2 regions of the Sinorhizobium sp. KGO-5 genome follow, and region 1 is predicted to be linked to the other one. Evidence: predicted binding sites of a transcription regulator. Region 1 holds the regulator's gene; the other holds the start of a gene.
What was found. Region 1 encodes LexA, which represses DNA repair genes until DNA is damaged. Its sites were predicted from a motif close to TGTTCNNNNTGTGTTCNG; they were not measured.

Region 1 (7,524 bases):
AATAGCGCCTCGACGAGACTCAATACTTCGGCAGCGATCGCGGTCGGCGGACGGTTGGCATCGACGACGCGGCATCGCTCCGGATCGGCCGCGGCAATATCGAGAAAGGCTTCGCGCCGCTTTTCATGCGTCGCCAGCTGTTCCTTTTCAAATCGGTCGGGACTGTCGTTTGCGGCGCGCCGGCGGGCGCGCTCCAGCCCGACCGAGGCGGGAAGATCGAAAATGATGGTGCAGTCGGGAATGACACCGTTCACCGCAACGCGTTCCATGGTCTCGACGAAAGCCGGTTCCAGATTGCCCGTCACGCCCTGATAGACGCGCGAGGAATCCATGAACCGATCGCAAAGGACGATCGTTCCTTGCTGGAGCGCCGGCCGGATCACCTCCTCGACATGGTCGCTGCGGGCGGCCGCAAAGAGGATCGCCTCCATCCGGACTCCGAAGGACTCCGCCGCGCCCGAAAGAAGGACGTGGCGAACGGCTTCGGCACCCGCGGAGCCTCCCGGCTCGCGCGTGGTGAGCACGCGGTAGCCGCGCGCGCTCAGCGCTTGCGCAAGAAGGCGCATCTGGGTCGACTTACCGGCCCCCTCTCCCCCCTCGAATGTTATGAACAAACCCTTGGTCAGCGACACTTCAATTCCCGGATCGGCGTGCATTATCGTCCCTGTTTAGCCGATCGGTCCCGCGGAAGGAACCGTCGCAAAGCGCATTTGTCACAGCCAGAAGAACAGCAGTTCCTGCAGCGCGTCGAGCGCCCGGCTCGTGAGCGTTCCGGACTCGACCGCCCTCGCCGTCTTCACGGGAACTTCCCGCAGCAGCTTGTCCCCGTTCCAGAGCTTGACGACGCCGACCTGCTGACCGGCAGCGACGGGTGCGTTGAGCGGCCATTTGTAGACGATGCGTGCCGTCAGCCGTTCGGGATTTTTTACCGGCAGCAGAACGTCGACCGGGCTGCCCGCCACGAGCGCCACTCGGGAATCCGCGCCGCCGTAGACGCTCGCCTCTCCGATGGTTTCACCATCTGCGAAAATGCGCCGTTTCTCGAAAGCGGTCATCGCCCAATCCAGGACCCTGCGGCTCTCGTCGATTCTCTCCTTTTCGCTCTCGAGGCCCCCCATCGCGAGAAAGACGCGGCGGTCGCCGCGTTGCATCGAGACGGCGAGCGAGAAGCCGAAACCCTCCGCAAAGCCGGTCGCCAATCCATCGACGCCGACATTTGCCGCGATCAGAGGGTTCTTGTTGCGCTGAAGGATCTTGTTCCACTCGAATTCCGGCTGCGAATAGAGCCGATAGTAATTCGGGTGCGCCTCGTAGAGGTGCCGCGTAAGGGCGACGAGTTCGCGCATCGTGATCTTGTTTTCCGGATGCGGCAGCCCCGTGGCATTCCTGAATGTGGCGACCGGCAGCCCCAGCTCGCGGGCCCGCTTGGTCATCAGTTCGGCAAAAGCAGCCTCGCTGCCAGCCATTCCCTCAGCCAGGACAATGCACGCATCGTTGGCGAGTTGCACCGTTGCGCCCTGGATGAGATCGGCAACGCGAATCCTGGATTTGATCGCGGCGAACATCGTTGCAGTGCCGGAGGGGGCCCCGCCTGTACGCCACGCATGTTCAGAAACCTCGAAACTCGTCTCGGACGTCAGTTCGCCCTTATCCAGGGCCTCGAAAACCACCTCCATCGCCATGAGTTTGGCGAGCGAGGCAGGCGGGACGGGTGCATCCTCGTCGCGTGAAAAGAGCACTGTGCCCGTCTCGGCATCGACGAGATATATCTGCTTCGCTTTGGTGTCGAAGGCGGGCGTCTGTGCGACCGCTTGTCCCGAAACGATGGCCGCGAGGAAACCTACGACCGCAAGCCACTTCATGCGCATGAGAAACTCCGGTTCTGCATGGGCATATCAGCGCGAAAAGCCCTCTTCAACCGGCGTCAGCGCGAGTCGGCGTTTCGGTACTGGCGCTTCGCATAGGCGAGAATGGAATCGGGGGTCAGCGGATTGCGATCGACCATGATCGCCTCGAAGGGCGAAGGCTTGTCGCTGACGCGAACTTCGACGTAGGCCGCAGCATAGGCCATGCTGCCATCCGGCAGCGGGATCAATTGCGGGCGCGACGTCGGCATGGGGCCGATCTGCGGCAGAACGACGAATTCGCCGAAGGCGCTTGGTGCCGCCGAGGCCTGCGCCGGCTTTGCGAGCGCGTTCACCGGCACGCCGGCATCGAGCGTCGATCTGTTCGGAACCGGAACGGCGCGGAGATTCGGAACCATGTCGCGCAGCGGCTCGTTGGAAGCCACCATCACGCCTGAGGCGATCTGCCCTTCCGGCATCACGCTCGGGCCACGGTCGCCCTTCCTGACGTACGAAGCCATGAGGTAGGGCATGTCATTGCCTTCGAGGGGCGCACGACCGACATATTGAACGCGAACATTGGCGCTTCCCTTGCGCTTGATGTCCAGCAGGTCGGCGGTTTTCGAAGAGACGTCGATGATCCGGCCGTATTCATAGGGGCCGCGATCATTGACACGGACGATGACGGACGTGCCGTTCTCCAGGTTGGTCACGCGCGCATAGCTCGGCAACGGAAACGTCGGGTGAGCGGCCGAAAGGTGATGCTTGTCATAGACCTCGCCATTGGCCGTCAGCCGGCCGTGGAAGGCAGACCCGTACCAGGAGGCCATCCCGCTCTTGTCGTAGCCGAAATCCTCCTTCGGCTGATACCACTTGCCCTTGACCTGATAGGGTTTCCCTACCTGGTAGCGGCCACCGCCCTTGGGAATGTTGTTTCCGGTAGCGACTCTGGGGCTGGCTTTGACGCCATAGACGGACTCGGCGAAGTATTCCTTGCTCCGCGACTTGGTCTTCTTGACGCTCGACGTCGACCCGCAGGCCGCAAGCACCGCGCAAAGCAACGGAACCGCTGCGAGACGGAGCCCCCTCACAAGATATGCCGCACCGTTATTGGATGTCATCTGTCCCACAAGATCATTCGCAAAGCCGCACCCGAAATCCGCTCCTGCAGCGCTCGCGCATCCGACCGAACGCGCAACGATCGTCGCAATCGTGCAGTAGTTCCCCCCGCGAGAATTTCGCCGTCCCGAAACGGAACAGTCGAACAATCATGACAACAACAAGGCGAAATTGCGAACCGGAGGACGAACGGAGGCAAAAAAACGCTCGCTATGGTTTACGAAACGTAAATGAGTCGCTGGACCATGGTCCGATAGAGCGCGCCAAAGGTCCGAAACCCGTTGCCGGGTTTCCCTGCCGATACATATCGCAATAAGCACCCGCGTGGCTCGTCGGCCGCGGGGTGCGGCGGCCTCAGAGCTGGCCGAAGCTTCCCGTCGGTGCAACTCTGAGGCTCCGTCCCCGGTTGGCGTGGTGCCCGTGCTCCGGCCCAAGTCCGAGAGGATCTCGCAATGGACGACAGATACGATTATGGGCCGCCGGAGCGACGGGCGGCAACCGGCCTCCCCCTAGGCATAATGCTCCTGTCGATGTTGGCGATTGCCGTTTATCTGCTTGCCGGAGCGGCGCTCCTGGACGGCAGAAGCCGGGATGTCGCGACCTACGTCGCCCGGGCAGGCGACGAAAGTCCGACTGCGGCGCCGGACAGCGGACTCCGCCCGTGACGATGGCCCACAACCGTGCCACGGGCGTATGCGGCGCGGCACGCCTCGAATGCAAGCAAATGCTCCGGAGCAAGTTGACGCTGTGATCAAAGCTGCTAAAAAGCCAGCCGTTGGTGAATGGGCAGCAAACCCGGTAGCGATCGCCGGTCCATCGAGAACTCGGAAACGAATTTCACGAAGCTCCGCAATCACCTGGAAGAGTGGCCGAGCGGTTTAAGGCACCGGTCTTGAAAACCGGCGTGCGTGAAAGCGTACCGTGGGTTCGAATCCCACCTCTTCCGCCATTTCAGAATTGATCCGGGCACGCCGGAATTCCCAGCTTCTCGTCACTGATGGCCGTCTTCCCCACCCGCAAGGCTCGTGGCTGCCCTGCCCTTCCGACGCTTTGCGTCACCTGCAGGAGCGGAAGAAGCTGCTTTGGGACTCCATCGCGAAGGGGCGATATTCGGATGGGTGAATTGCAGCGTGCCCTACCGGGCGGCAAGGGTGAAGCCGGCAAACGGAATGCACTGGTGCGCGGGGCCGAAAAATCTTATACAATGGGTGACCAGTGGGGTCGTAGCTCAGTTGGGAGAGCGCCGCAATCGCACTGCGGAGGTCGAGGGTTCGACTCCCTTCGACTCCACCATTCCCCTCTTTTGTCCAGCCCGGAGACCCAGGTAACGGATCTTACCTGAGCTAACATCCACCGATGCCGGACGTCAGGTTGCGGAGCCCGGGCGATGCCGCGGCTCGGCTGCGCTTGCCAAAAAAGCTGATTTGAGAGAAAGTTTTAGTCTGACCCGTTCGAGGTCTGGGCAACTCCCGCGAGTGGAGAAAAACATGCCTGTTAAATCTTTGGTGGCAGCCGTAATTTTTTCCCTCTTCGCCCTTTCGGGGTGCGCCAGCACAGGCTCGACCAACACGACCTATACCCAGTGGTACGGGCCCTATCCCGAGCCTGAATTCGACGTTCTTACGCCGGGCGGACTGCGGCTTGCCTATTAGCATGGCGTAGGCGAGCGACTGGGCCGGCCGCTGTAAGTGAGCGTACGCCCCTGCCCCCAGATTCCGAGCGATCGCCATCGCACGCCGGATGGAAAGCGGACAGGCATTCAGCAGCAAGCGGTATTCACGGAATTTTAGGCACTTGCGGAACACATATGGAACAGATAGGTTCTGTTCTTGATTTGTTTCGCGATTCTGGAGTGACGCCATGCTGACCCGCAAGCAACAGGAATTGCTTCTGTTCATTCATGAACGAATGAAGGAATCCGGGGTTCCGCCGTCCTTCGACGAGATGAAAGATGCCCTGGACCTTGCCTCCAAATCGGGCATCCATCGTCTGATCACCGCACTCGAAGAGCGCGGGTTCATTCGCCGGCTACCGAATCGCGCTCGAGCCCTCGAAGTCATCAAGCTGCCGGAGGCCTATGCCGGTGTTTCGCAGGTCCGCCGCGGCTTTTCGCCGAGCGTGATCGAAGGCAGTCTGGGCAAGCCTGCGGCCCCGCCCCCCGCACCGAAACCGGCGCCCCCGGCCGAGATCGCATCGGTCGCTGTCCCGGTCATGGGCCGCATTGCCGCCGGCGTGCCGATTTCCGCAATCCAGAACAACATGCACGATATTTCCGTACCGGTCGAAATGATCGGCAGCGGCGAGCACTACGCTCTCGAGATCAAGGGTGATTCGATGATCGAGGCCGGCATCCTCGATGGCGATACGGTGATCATCCGGAACGGAAGCACTGCCACCCCCGGGGATATCGTCGTCGCCCTGATCGACGACGAGGAAGCAACTCTGAAGCGTTTCCGTCGCAAGGGCGCCTCTATTGCGCTCGAAGCCGCCAATCCGGCTTACGAGACACGGATATTCGGTCCGGATCGGGTCAAGATCCAAGGCAGGCTTGTCGGCCTCATCCGGCGGTACCACTAGCCTCCCGACGAGGTGTGCAGGCGTTTCCCACGGAAGTACGCAATTTCAAAGCGTTAGAAGTGGGCGCATTGCGCCTTGGGGCGCTATGGCCACGCCTCCACAGAACCGAAGCCATATTTATACAGAATAAAAAAGACCCTATTCCAAATGTACCCTCTTGCGGATTGCGGGCAATCATTCTAAATCCGCGCCACGATTTGAAAATCGCAGATCGTAGAGGCCTCGTGGCGGAGTGGTGACGCAGAGGACTGCAAATCCTTGTACCCCGGTTCAATTCCGGGCGAGGCCTCCAAAAAACCACCCCTATTCAGCTTTGTTACCGACAAATCTTACCTGCGTCAGACGAAGGCGAACTCCGCGCCCGCAAAGACGAAGTTGGCAGCGCTGAGGTCGGCAGCGTGGATGCCGATCAGAGTGACCTGATCGACCGTGCCATTCAACTGCAGGACAGCGTTCCCGTCAGCATCGTTGCCGATGTTGGGCAAAAAATCAGCGAAGTCGTCGTAGCCATAGCCAGCGATTTGGATGACGTCCTTGTCCAATTCGAAGTCGAAGATCTCATCCCGACCACTGTTTCGTGAAAACAGGAACTGATCGGCACCGGTCTCGACCGCGAAGCCTGCGGTCAGTCGACCATCACCCCAGAGCTGATCGTTACCGGTGCCGCCGATCAAGAGGTCGTTCCCACCCGCGGTGTCCACGCCGACCTCTGCATCGCCATACAGGACATCATTGCCTTTGCCTCCGTCGAGCAGGTCGTCGCCGCCACTGCCGCCACGTGAGAAAAGAACGTCTCCAACGAGAAAGTCATTGCCCGAACCACCATACAGGTGGTCGTTGCCGCCAATGCCGGATTCCACGACGCCCTGGTCGAGGCCATCCCCGTAGAGCTTGTCATGGCCCTCTCCGCCCTGGAGGCGATCGTTCCCGCCAACGAAAAAATCGCCCAGGGAGAAAGCGTCGCCCGAGAGAGTATCGTCTCCGGCGCCGCCGTCGAGCCAGTCGTCTCCACCACGTCCGCTGAGGCAATCGTAGCCATCGCCATAGAGTGTATCGTTGCCTTTGCCGCCCGAGAGACGATCATTCCCTCCGGCGACGGTAGCGGAATCAATCGCATCGATCTGGAAGGCATCGCCGTACAGCGTGTCGTCGCCGGCGCCGCCGTCGAGCTGGTCGTCGCCACCACGCCCCTGATTGGAGATCGTCCAAGCGTCGCCGAAGAGCGTGTCGTTGCCCCCAAGGCCGTCAAGGCTGTCGCGGCCACCCTGCCCCGAAGACAGGAAGCCGCCGATTTCGGAGACTCCTAGGCTATTGCCGGTCGTGAACGGGTCTCCGAAGATAATATCCGGATCGTTCGTTCCGAAGATGTGGTTGTCCAGCCCGAGCCAAGGGGCGATGCCACCGATCAGATGCGCCATTTTTCTCTCCACAGTGCTGTAAAGTAGGCGATGCTCGTCTTGGGAAACCCGGACGGCCTTCGCGGCGCCGACTTCGTCGGGCTCCGTCGGAGTGACGAGCTAACGCTATGAAAATACCGACTTCCTACGGAAGACCGTTACACCCTTTTCCTGAAAGCGCTCCAATGTTGCCGAACGTGATGTTCCTGTCTATTGACCACTTTGGATTAACTACAAGTTGTACTTTGCGACCACACTCAGCGTCCGGATACTGGAAGAAGGACGAGCTCGCCCACGCTCCCGAAGACGTCCGCGAAGGGCGAAACCTCGAGGATCGTGTGGTCTCGTGATCGGCGGTTGTGATATAGCGGTCCGTCGGCCGGCCTCATCGGGAGGGCGGCACTCGAAGCGCGACGTGATGGATATTCCTTGGGGCTACATTCAGCGCCACTTCGATTGGCTCGGGCATGTGGTCGAGGGCTTCTGTATTGCAGCAGTCGTCGCCCTCCTGTTCATGGCGATTGCACCGAGAAGGCTGGCGCTGATCATCGGCCTCGCCTTCGCCATCGGACACTTCCACGGCCGCG
Region 2 (7,524 bases), on a different contig from region 1:
GCCGCACCGGATTTTCCTGCTCGGGCTGAATTCATCTATGGCGAATGGTTGCGGGACACATTCGAATGCGGAGGTCTCCCCGTACCTGTGTCCGACCCGGAAAACACGCTTGTGCTGGCCCAGGCACGACAAGAGGCCGTTCCACTGTTCGGCCCCGATGCAAAGGAGCTTCTGCCCTCGCTTCCGCCAGAACAAATTCGCCGCGCAATGCGCGATGCACTCCCCTCATTGGGCGACAGTTTACAGGGGGACGAGCGGAACGTGTTGCTAACCCTTGCGCGCATGTGGCGTACATCGGCCACCGGTGACTTCATCCCCAAGGATGCTGCAGCGACATGGGCGGCAAGCCAGATGCCGGACGAGGAAGCTGATATGCTGATCTACGCGCGTGAGGCCTATCTGGGCAAGGTCAAGGACGACTGGCAAGATCGGCAGACTGCTTGCGAGCGGACGGCAGCATTTCTGCGCCAGCGGGTCTCGGAACTCCTGTGACGCTTTGGAGCGGAATCTGCCGGGAAGCCTCTTCCGCTTAGCAGCGGCAGGAACGCACCATCGTGCCGTATCTGAATCGGCCGCGAGGATTATCTCGCGCATGGGGTGTCGGAATCGCGTTCAGCCGGTCGTCTTCAAGATGGACAAGGATGGAGAGCAGCATGACTATTACCATTACCGCCTTTGAGCGGTCGCCCGATGGCGGCCAGGGTATGGCGCGTGACATGCGCGTTCGTTGGGCGCTCGAAGAAGTGGGCCAGCCTTACGACGTTCGTCTTCTTTCGTTCAAGGCGATGAACGAACCCGCGCATCTCGCACTTCATCCATTCGGGCAAATTCCGACCTATGAAGAAGGCGATCTCGCTTTGTTCGAGTCGGGGGCGATCGTGTTTCATATCGCTGAGCGCCATGCGGGCCTGCTGCCGGAGGATGCGAATGCCCGGGCGCGCGCGATCACATGGATGTTTGCCGCGCTCAACACGGTGGAGCCGCCGATCGTCGATCGCGAGGTCGCCGAGTATCTGGAAGGCGACGAGACCTGGTACGAGCGGCGTCTGCCCTTCATCGACGAACGCATCCGCAGGCGGCTGGGCGAACTTTCCGACCGACTGGGCAATGCGGACTGGATCGACGGAGCGTTCAGCGCCGCTGACCTCCTGATGGTGACGGTGCTGCGGAGATTGGAAGGATCGGGTATACTGGAGGAATATCCGAACCTCTGCGCCTATGTGGCCCGCGGCAAAGCGCGGCCCGCATACAAGCGCGCTTTCGACGCTCAGCTGGCGGTTTTCACCGCCGCACCGACCGGCTGACAAAGGTCCGCGCCGGCCGATTGATTACAAGCGGCAATGTCCGAGCGAATCCGGGACGTCCCACTTTCCAAGGGCCGATCGGGCTTGTATGTTCCCCCTCCGTTCTTAAGGCCGCGGCCGGATATCAAAGAGCTCATCGAGGGGAAGTAAATGGCGACGGCGGCGTATCTGGAGAAACTGAACGAGAGACAGCGCTGCGCCGTCGAATATGGTATCGGAGCAGGAGAAGGCGCCCGGACAGGCCCACTTTTGATCATCGCGGGCGCGGGCTCCGGGAAGACCAACACCCTGGCCCATCGCGTTGCTCACCTGATCGTTAACGGCGCCGATCCGCGCCGCATTCTGCTGATGACCTTCTCGCGAAGGGCCGCGGCCGAGATGTCGCGCCGCGTCGGGCGCATCTGCGCGCAGGTGCTCGGTCCCAGTTCCGCAACGACGACCGACGCTCTTTCGTGGGCGGGCACATTTCACGGTATTGGGGCACGGCTGCTGAGAATCTATGCCGAACAGATCGGGCTGAATGCGGAGTTCACCATTCACGACCGCGAGGACAGCGCCGACCTGATCAACCTCATGCGGCACGAACTCGGCTTCTCGAAGATGGAAAGCCGGTTTCCGGCCAAGGGCACCTGCCTGGCGATCTATTCGCGGGCAGTGAACGCGGAAATGCCGCTGAATGAAGTGCTCCGCACTTGGTACCCGTGGGTGTCCGGCTGGGAACAGCAGTTGAAGGAACTGTTTGCCGTCTACGTCGAGGCCAAGCAGGCGCAGAACGTCCTCGACTACGACGACCTGCTTCTCTATTGGGCGCAGATGGTCAGCGATCCCTCCCTAGCCGACGATATCGGCAACCGCTTCGACCATGTCCTCGTCGACGAATATCAGGATACCAACAGACTCCAGTCCTCAGTGCTGCTGGCCCTGAAGCCCGGCGGGCGCGGCCTGACGGTCGTCGGCGACGACGCGCAGTCGATCTACTCGTTCCGGGCGGCGACGGTCCGCAACATTCTGGATTTTCCGAAGCAGTTCTCGCCGCCGGCCGAGATCGTCACCCTCGACCGCAACTACCGTTCGACCCAGCCGATCCTCGCGGCCGCCAACGGGGTCATCGATCTGGCCCGGGAACGCTTCACCAAGAACCTCTGGACGGATCGCGAGTCGGCTGAACGTCCGAAGCTGCTGACGGTGAGGGACGAGGCCGATCAGGCGAACTGCATCGTCGAGCAGGTGCTTGCCAATCGCGAATCCGGAATGCTCCTCAAACAGCAGGCCGTCCTCTTCCGCACCTCGAGCCACAGCGGCCCCCTCGAGGTGGAACTGACCCGCCGCAACATCCCCTTCGTAAAGTTCGGAGGTCTGAAGTTCCTCGACAGCGCTCACGTCAAGGACATGCTGGCTGTGCTGCGCTTTGCACAGAACCCGCGTGACCGCGTCGCAGGCTTCCGGCTCCTGCAGATGCTGCCGGGCGTCGGCCCGCAGACCGCAGGCAAGATCCTGGACACGATCGCAACCGACCCCGAGCCGTTGATGGCGCTTGGGGAAGTCCCCGCTCCGCCGAGGAGCGGCTCGGACTGGCTGTCCCTGGTCGAGCTGCTGCAGGCCCTGCGCAAACCCGCATGGCCGATGGAAATCGAGATTGCGCGGATATGGTACGAACCGCATCTCGAACGACTACACGAGGATGCCGAAACGCGCCGGGCCGACCTCGTGCAACTCGAGCAGATCGCCGCCGGCTATCAGAGCCGCGAGCGCTTTCTCACCGAGCTGACGCTCGATCCGCCGGACGCGACGAGCGACCAGGCCGGCGTACCGCTGCTCGACGAGGACTATCTGATCCTGTCGACCATCCATTCGGCCAAGGGGCAGGAATGGCGCTCCGTCTTCATGCTCAACGTCGTCGACGGTTGCATTCCGTCAGATCTGGCCACAGGCACCAGCCACGAGCTGGAAGAGGAGCGGCGACTTCTCTATGTCGGCATGACGCGCGCCAAGGACAGTTTGACGCTGATGGTGCCGCAACGCTTCTTCACCGGCGGTCAGCACGCGCAGGGTGACCGCCATGTCTACGCGAGCCGCACACGCTTTATCCCCGCGACATTGCTTCAGTTCTTCGAGAGTGCAATCTGGCCCGTCGCCAGCCCCAATGCCTCCGAGCGCAGCGCAAAGCAGATCCGCATCGATGTCGCGGCCCGGATGCGCACCATGTGGCAGTAGAGTTCAGCAATGCGTGATGGTCATCGCACTGGCTGTCCTCTGGCAGCGCTTCGCAGGGGTTCCTATTAGAGAAAATAAGGAAATGCTCGACGGACCGCGCCGAATTCCTGAGATGCATTGTCCTGTACTCCCGCTATTGCCCACCGTCGGTCTCGGCAACGGCACATTGGGACGGGTCCGACAGACCGAAACTCCCAATCCGGACGATGTCCTGCTATGGTGGTTGTACCAGCGTCGTCGAGTCGAGTTGGTGCGTTTGAGGCGCCGTCGTACTGCGGCAAGCACAGGGCGAGGTTGATAAGTGCCAGGGATTGTGTTGGTCTGCCTGCTTTCCGCCGCACTCATCACCGTGACAAGCGCTACTCATTTTGAAATCATGACCGGCGTAGCGATCCTGCGTCGACGCAAGGTGCTTTCAAAACGAGCTGAAATGGTCGTTTTTCTTGGGTCAGCCTTTATGGCTCACCTCTTCGGCGTCGGCCTTTACGCTCTGGCCTTTGCCTGGATGCATTACCATCCTGAATTCGGTTCACTCGAAGGGCTGGCAGGCTCAAACGCCACAGACTTCTTCTATTTCTCGCTGACCTGCTACAGTACAATGGGGTTTGGCGATGTCTACGCGACAGGCGACATGCGAATTCTTGCCGGACTGGAAGGGTTGAACGGGCTCGTTCTGATTGCCTGGTCGGCTTCGTTTACTTTCATTGCCGTAGAGCGCATCTGGCGCGACGACCCGAAGTAACAGCCCAGAGGCCAATGAATAAGGGGGTTGAACATGGCGACCCCCACTCTTCTCCGCACGGAGATGCCCCAGCTTCGTTTCCCGCAATTCGGAAACCGCTGCTCACTGTTCCTGGAATTGCCCTGCAGAGAATTCACCGCCGCCGGGGCTCCATGATGGGGGGTCGGCTGCTCGAGCTCCTCAATCCCCGTTCGCCGACGAAGCCGCAACCGACGCCGGGTCCCTGCGGACGATCTTTGGATTGCCGGGATCCCGTTCGATCTTGCCAAGCAGTGACTGGATGTAGACTCTCAAATGTCCTCCCGTGAGCGACGCCCAAGATGGAGGTTGCAGTGTGCTGTGGGTGACCACGCGGCCGGCCTGATGTGCGAGCACGACGAGGAAGTCGTATTCCGTCGGGAATCAGGCGGAGCTCCGTGGTCGCGCGTCACGACGCGCTTGACCATGTCGACCGAAAGGCGCCGACCGGTGTGCCTAGCATCACGCTCTGTGACTAGACCAAGACTAAATTGTCACTACAACCGAGAAACGTCTGGCCGACAAGCGTCACGATAAGATGGGTTGCGAGCGCGACGGCGACGACGAGCTTGATCAACACCTCGACCATTGCATCCTCCTAAACCTGACTGAGGGCCCGCGCATAAACCGCAAGCGCCGCCACGCCGGGTGGCTGCCCCATAAGATAAGATAAGGAGTTCGGGCCGAGGGTGATCATAGCCTTCGACGCTGCGCCGGAAGCGTCGGCTGGTCTCTTTCTCCTCGCCCGAGTATTTCAGCAGAGTAAGCGCTCTTGTGCCGTCCTATCGCCACTCTCAAAAGGGCGTTCGCTATTGTCTTAATCAGGTTCGCTCACATCCAAGCCGTTCACCGGCCGCCCATTTAAAGATGATGACGATACTCATGTTTATCATCAAACAATGTTGCCCGGCAGTGGCAGTTTTCGATGTTCGCCGCTGTGGTCCAAGGATCGGATCCTTATCATGACAATTGCGAAGACTTCTCCAGCGGTCCGCGAAGGGTCGACGGCGGCAGGTGCAGGAAGGCTTTACGCGGTTTTGGGCGGACTCTATCTCGCCCAGGGGATCCCAACTTACCTCCTGCTCGTGGCCCTTCCGCCCTTGATGCGCGAGAGCGGCGCATCGCGCACTGCGATCGGTCTGTTCTCGCTTCTGATGTTGCCGCTTGTGCTGAAATTCGCGGTTGCGCCTCTCATCGATCGTTGGACGCCGTGGCCGGGGCTCGGCCACCGGCGCGGCTGGGTCGTGCCGACACAGCTTCTCGTCAGTGCAGGTATAGCATCGATGGCGCTGGTCGAGCTCGACCAGGCCGGCGCGCTGTTCGCGATCGGCATCTGCATTACGCTTCTTTCCTCGGTGCAGGATATCGCCACTGATGGCTATGCAGTGCGCCACCTTAGCGGCAGGACGCGGCCTATCGGCAATGCCGTCCAGGCCGGATCGGTCGCGCTTGGCGTCATTGTCGGAGGTACGCTGACGCTGGTCCTTTTCGACAAGATCGGTTGGCGGCCGACGATCCTGCTTGTCGCGTGCCTCTCCCTGTTGCCGCTGGTCGCGGCGGTCTGGATGAAAGATAAGGCCATAGCTAGTCCGGAAGCGCCGCCGCGCATGCGACCAAGCCTCTTCAGCTTCTTCCAGCGGCCGAATGCCTGGATGATCCTTGCCTTCGCCCTCACTTATAGGGCGAGCGAGGGCCTCGTGCGCGGCATGGAAGGACCTTACCTCGTCGACAGTAAAGTGCCGACCGAGTGGATCGGCTACATGTCCGGGGCGGCCGCAGCGACAGCGGGGCTTCTCGGCGCATTGATCGCCGCGCTGATCATCCGCAAGGCGGGCTTGACGGCGACGCTCATCCTGCTCGGCGGGCTTCGCAGCCTCTGCTTCCTTGCCTTCGCACTCAATGCCTTCGGCATATGGCCCGGTATAGCCATCGTAATGTCCGCCTCCGCCTTCCAGACCCTGATCCGCTACATGGAATTGGTCGCCATCTATTCCTTCTTTATGGCGTCCTCGTCCGACGACCAGCCTGGGACGGACTTCACCATCCTGAGCTGCGCCGAGTTGGTGGTGTATCTGATCGGTACCTCGGTCGCGGGCTATCTTGCCGACCGATACGGGTATGCGACGCTCTTCTCCTCGGCGACGTTCATTTCCGTGCTCGGCATCGGATTGTCCGTCTGGATGCTGGAAAGGATCAAAGCGCGTCCTTCACCTCTAGGTCATGATGAGTTCAGGTCGATCGACCTGAAAATCGCAGAAGCAGAGTGATTGTAAAGAGTTAGGCCGAGGCGCCGGCTGAGTTAGCCGCCCGAACGTCATCGAAAATCTTGAACGGAGTTGATCTCATGGATGCTTCCGCACGCGCTGACAACGCCTTTTATCTCAACCGACAGGAAAGACGCGAGTCGAATGCCCGCAGCTACCCGCGCCGCTTTCCCGTCGCGCTGAAATCGGCCTTCGGCTGCACAGTTACCGACGTCGACGGCAGATCTTATCTCGATTGCCTCGCAGGCGCTGGAACATTGGCGCTCGGTCATAACCACCCGGAAGTGATCGAGACGCTGCAGCAGGTCCTCGGTTCGGGCCTGCCGCTTCACACCCTAGATCTGACGACGCCGGTGAAGGACCGCTTTGTCGCCGACATTTTCGGCACCCTCCCCGCCGGACTTCGTGACGAGGCAAAGATCCAATTTTGCTCGCCGAGCGGTACTGATGCCGTCGAGGCGGCCATCAAACTTGCGAAGACGGCGACAGGCCGCACCGACGTCGTCTCGTTCCGGGGCGCCTATCACGGCATGTCGCAGGGTTCGCTTTCCCTCATGGGCTCGCTTGGACCAAAAGCTTCCGTTGGCCAGCTGGTGCCCGGTGCGCATTTCTTTCCCTACCCCTATGCCTATCGTTGCCCCTTCGGCCGTGGGGGCAACGAGACTGCAACCCTCGCCGCGGAGTACTTCGAGCGCGCACTGCGTGACCCGGAGGGGGGCTTCAACCGCCCAGCCGCGGTCATTCTCGAAGCCGTGCAGGGAGAAGGCGGCGTCATACCCGCTCCGGTCGAATGGCTGCGCGCGGTCCGCCGCGTGACGCGCGATCTCGGCATCCCCCTCATTGTCGACGAAGTGCAAAGCGGTGTCGGGCGCACGGGCAGCTTCTACGCCTTCCAGAAGGCCGGCATCATTCCCGACGTCGTCGTGCTCTCCAAGGCGATCGGCGGCGGACTGCCGCTTGCGGTCGTGATCTACCGCGAGGG

Region 2: a site for LexA is predicted at 1,394-1,411, ahead of BHD07_RS11510 (ATP-dependent helicase). Genes of this name have one in related genera too.

Annotation. Positions count from the first base shown of each region.
Region 1 is NZ_BDIZ01000005.1:275,966-283,489, reverse strand. Features, by position in the region: gene tmk (dTMP kinase) at 1-656, opposite strand, end outside; gene BHD07_RS21990 (D-alanyl-D-alanine carboxypeptidase family protein) at 714-1,868, opposite strand; gene BHD07_RS21985 (septal ring lytic transglycosylase RlpA family protein) at 1,925-2,965, opposite strand; gene BHD07_RS21980 (hypothetical protein) at 3,416-3,628, shown strand; tRNA gene BHD07_RS21975 (tRNA-Ser) at 3,823-3,912, shown strand; tRNA gene BHD07_RS21970 (tRNA-Ala) at 4,181-4,256, shown strand; gene BHD07_RS21965 (hypothetical protein) at 4,451-4,615, shown strand; gene lexA (transcriptional repressor LexA) at 4,824-5,540, shown strand; tRNA gene BHD07_RS21955 (tRNA-Cys) at 5,759-5,832, shown strand; gene BHD07_RS21950 (calcium-binding protein) at 5,879-6,958, opposite strand; gene BHD07_RS21945 (hypothetical protein) at 7,356-7,524, shown strand, end outside.
Region 2 is NZ_BDIZ01000002.1:482,276-489,799, reverse strand. Features, by position in the region: gene BHD07_RS11520 (aminoglycoside adenylyltransferase family protein) at 1-492, shown strand, start outside; gene BHD07_RS11515 (glutathione S-transferase family protein) at 654-1,304, shown strand; gene BHD07_RS11510 (ATP-dependent helicase) at 1,455-3,518, shown strand; gene BHD07_RS11505 (potassium channel family protein) at 3,820-4,260, shown strand; gene BHD07_RS11500 (RhtX/FptX family siderophore transporter) at 5,241-6,545, shown strand; gene rhbA (diaminobutyrate--2-oxoglutarate transaminase) at 6,602-7,524, shown strand, end outside.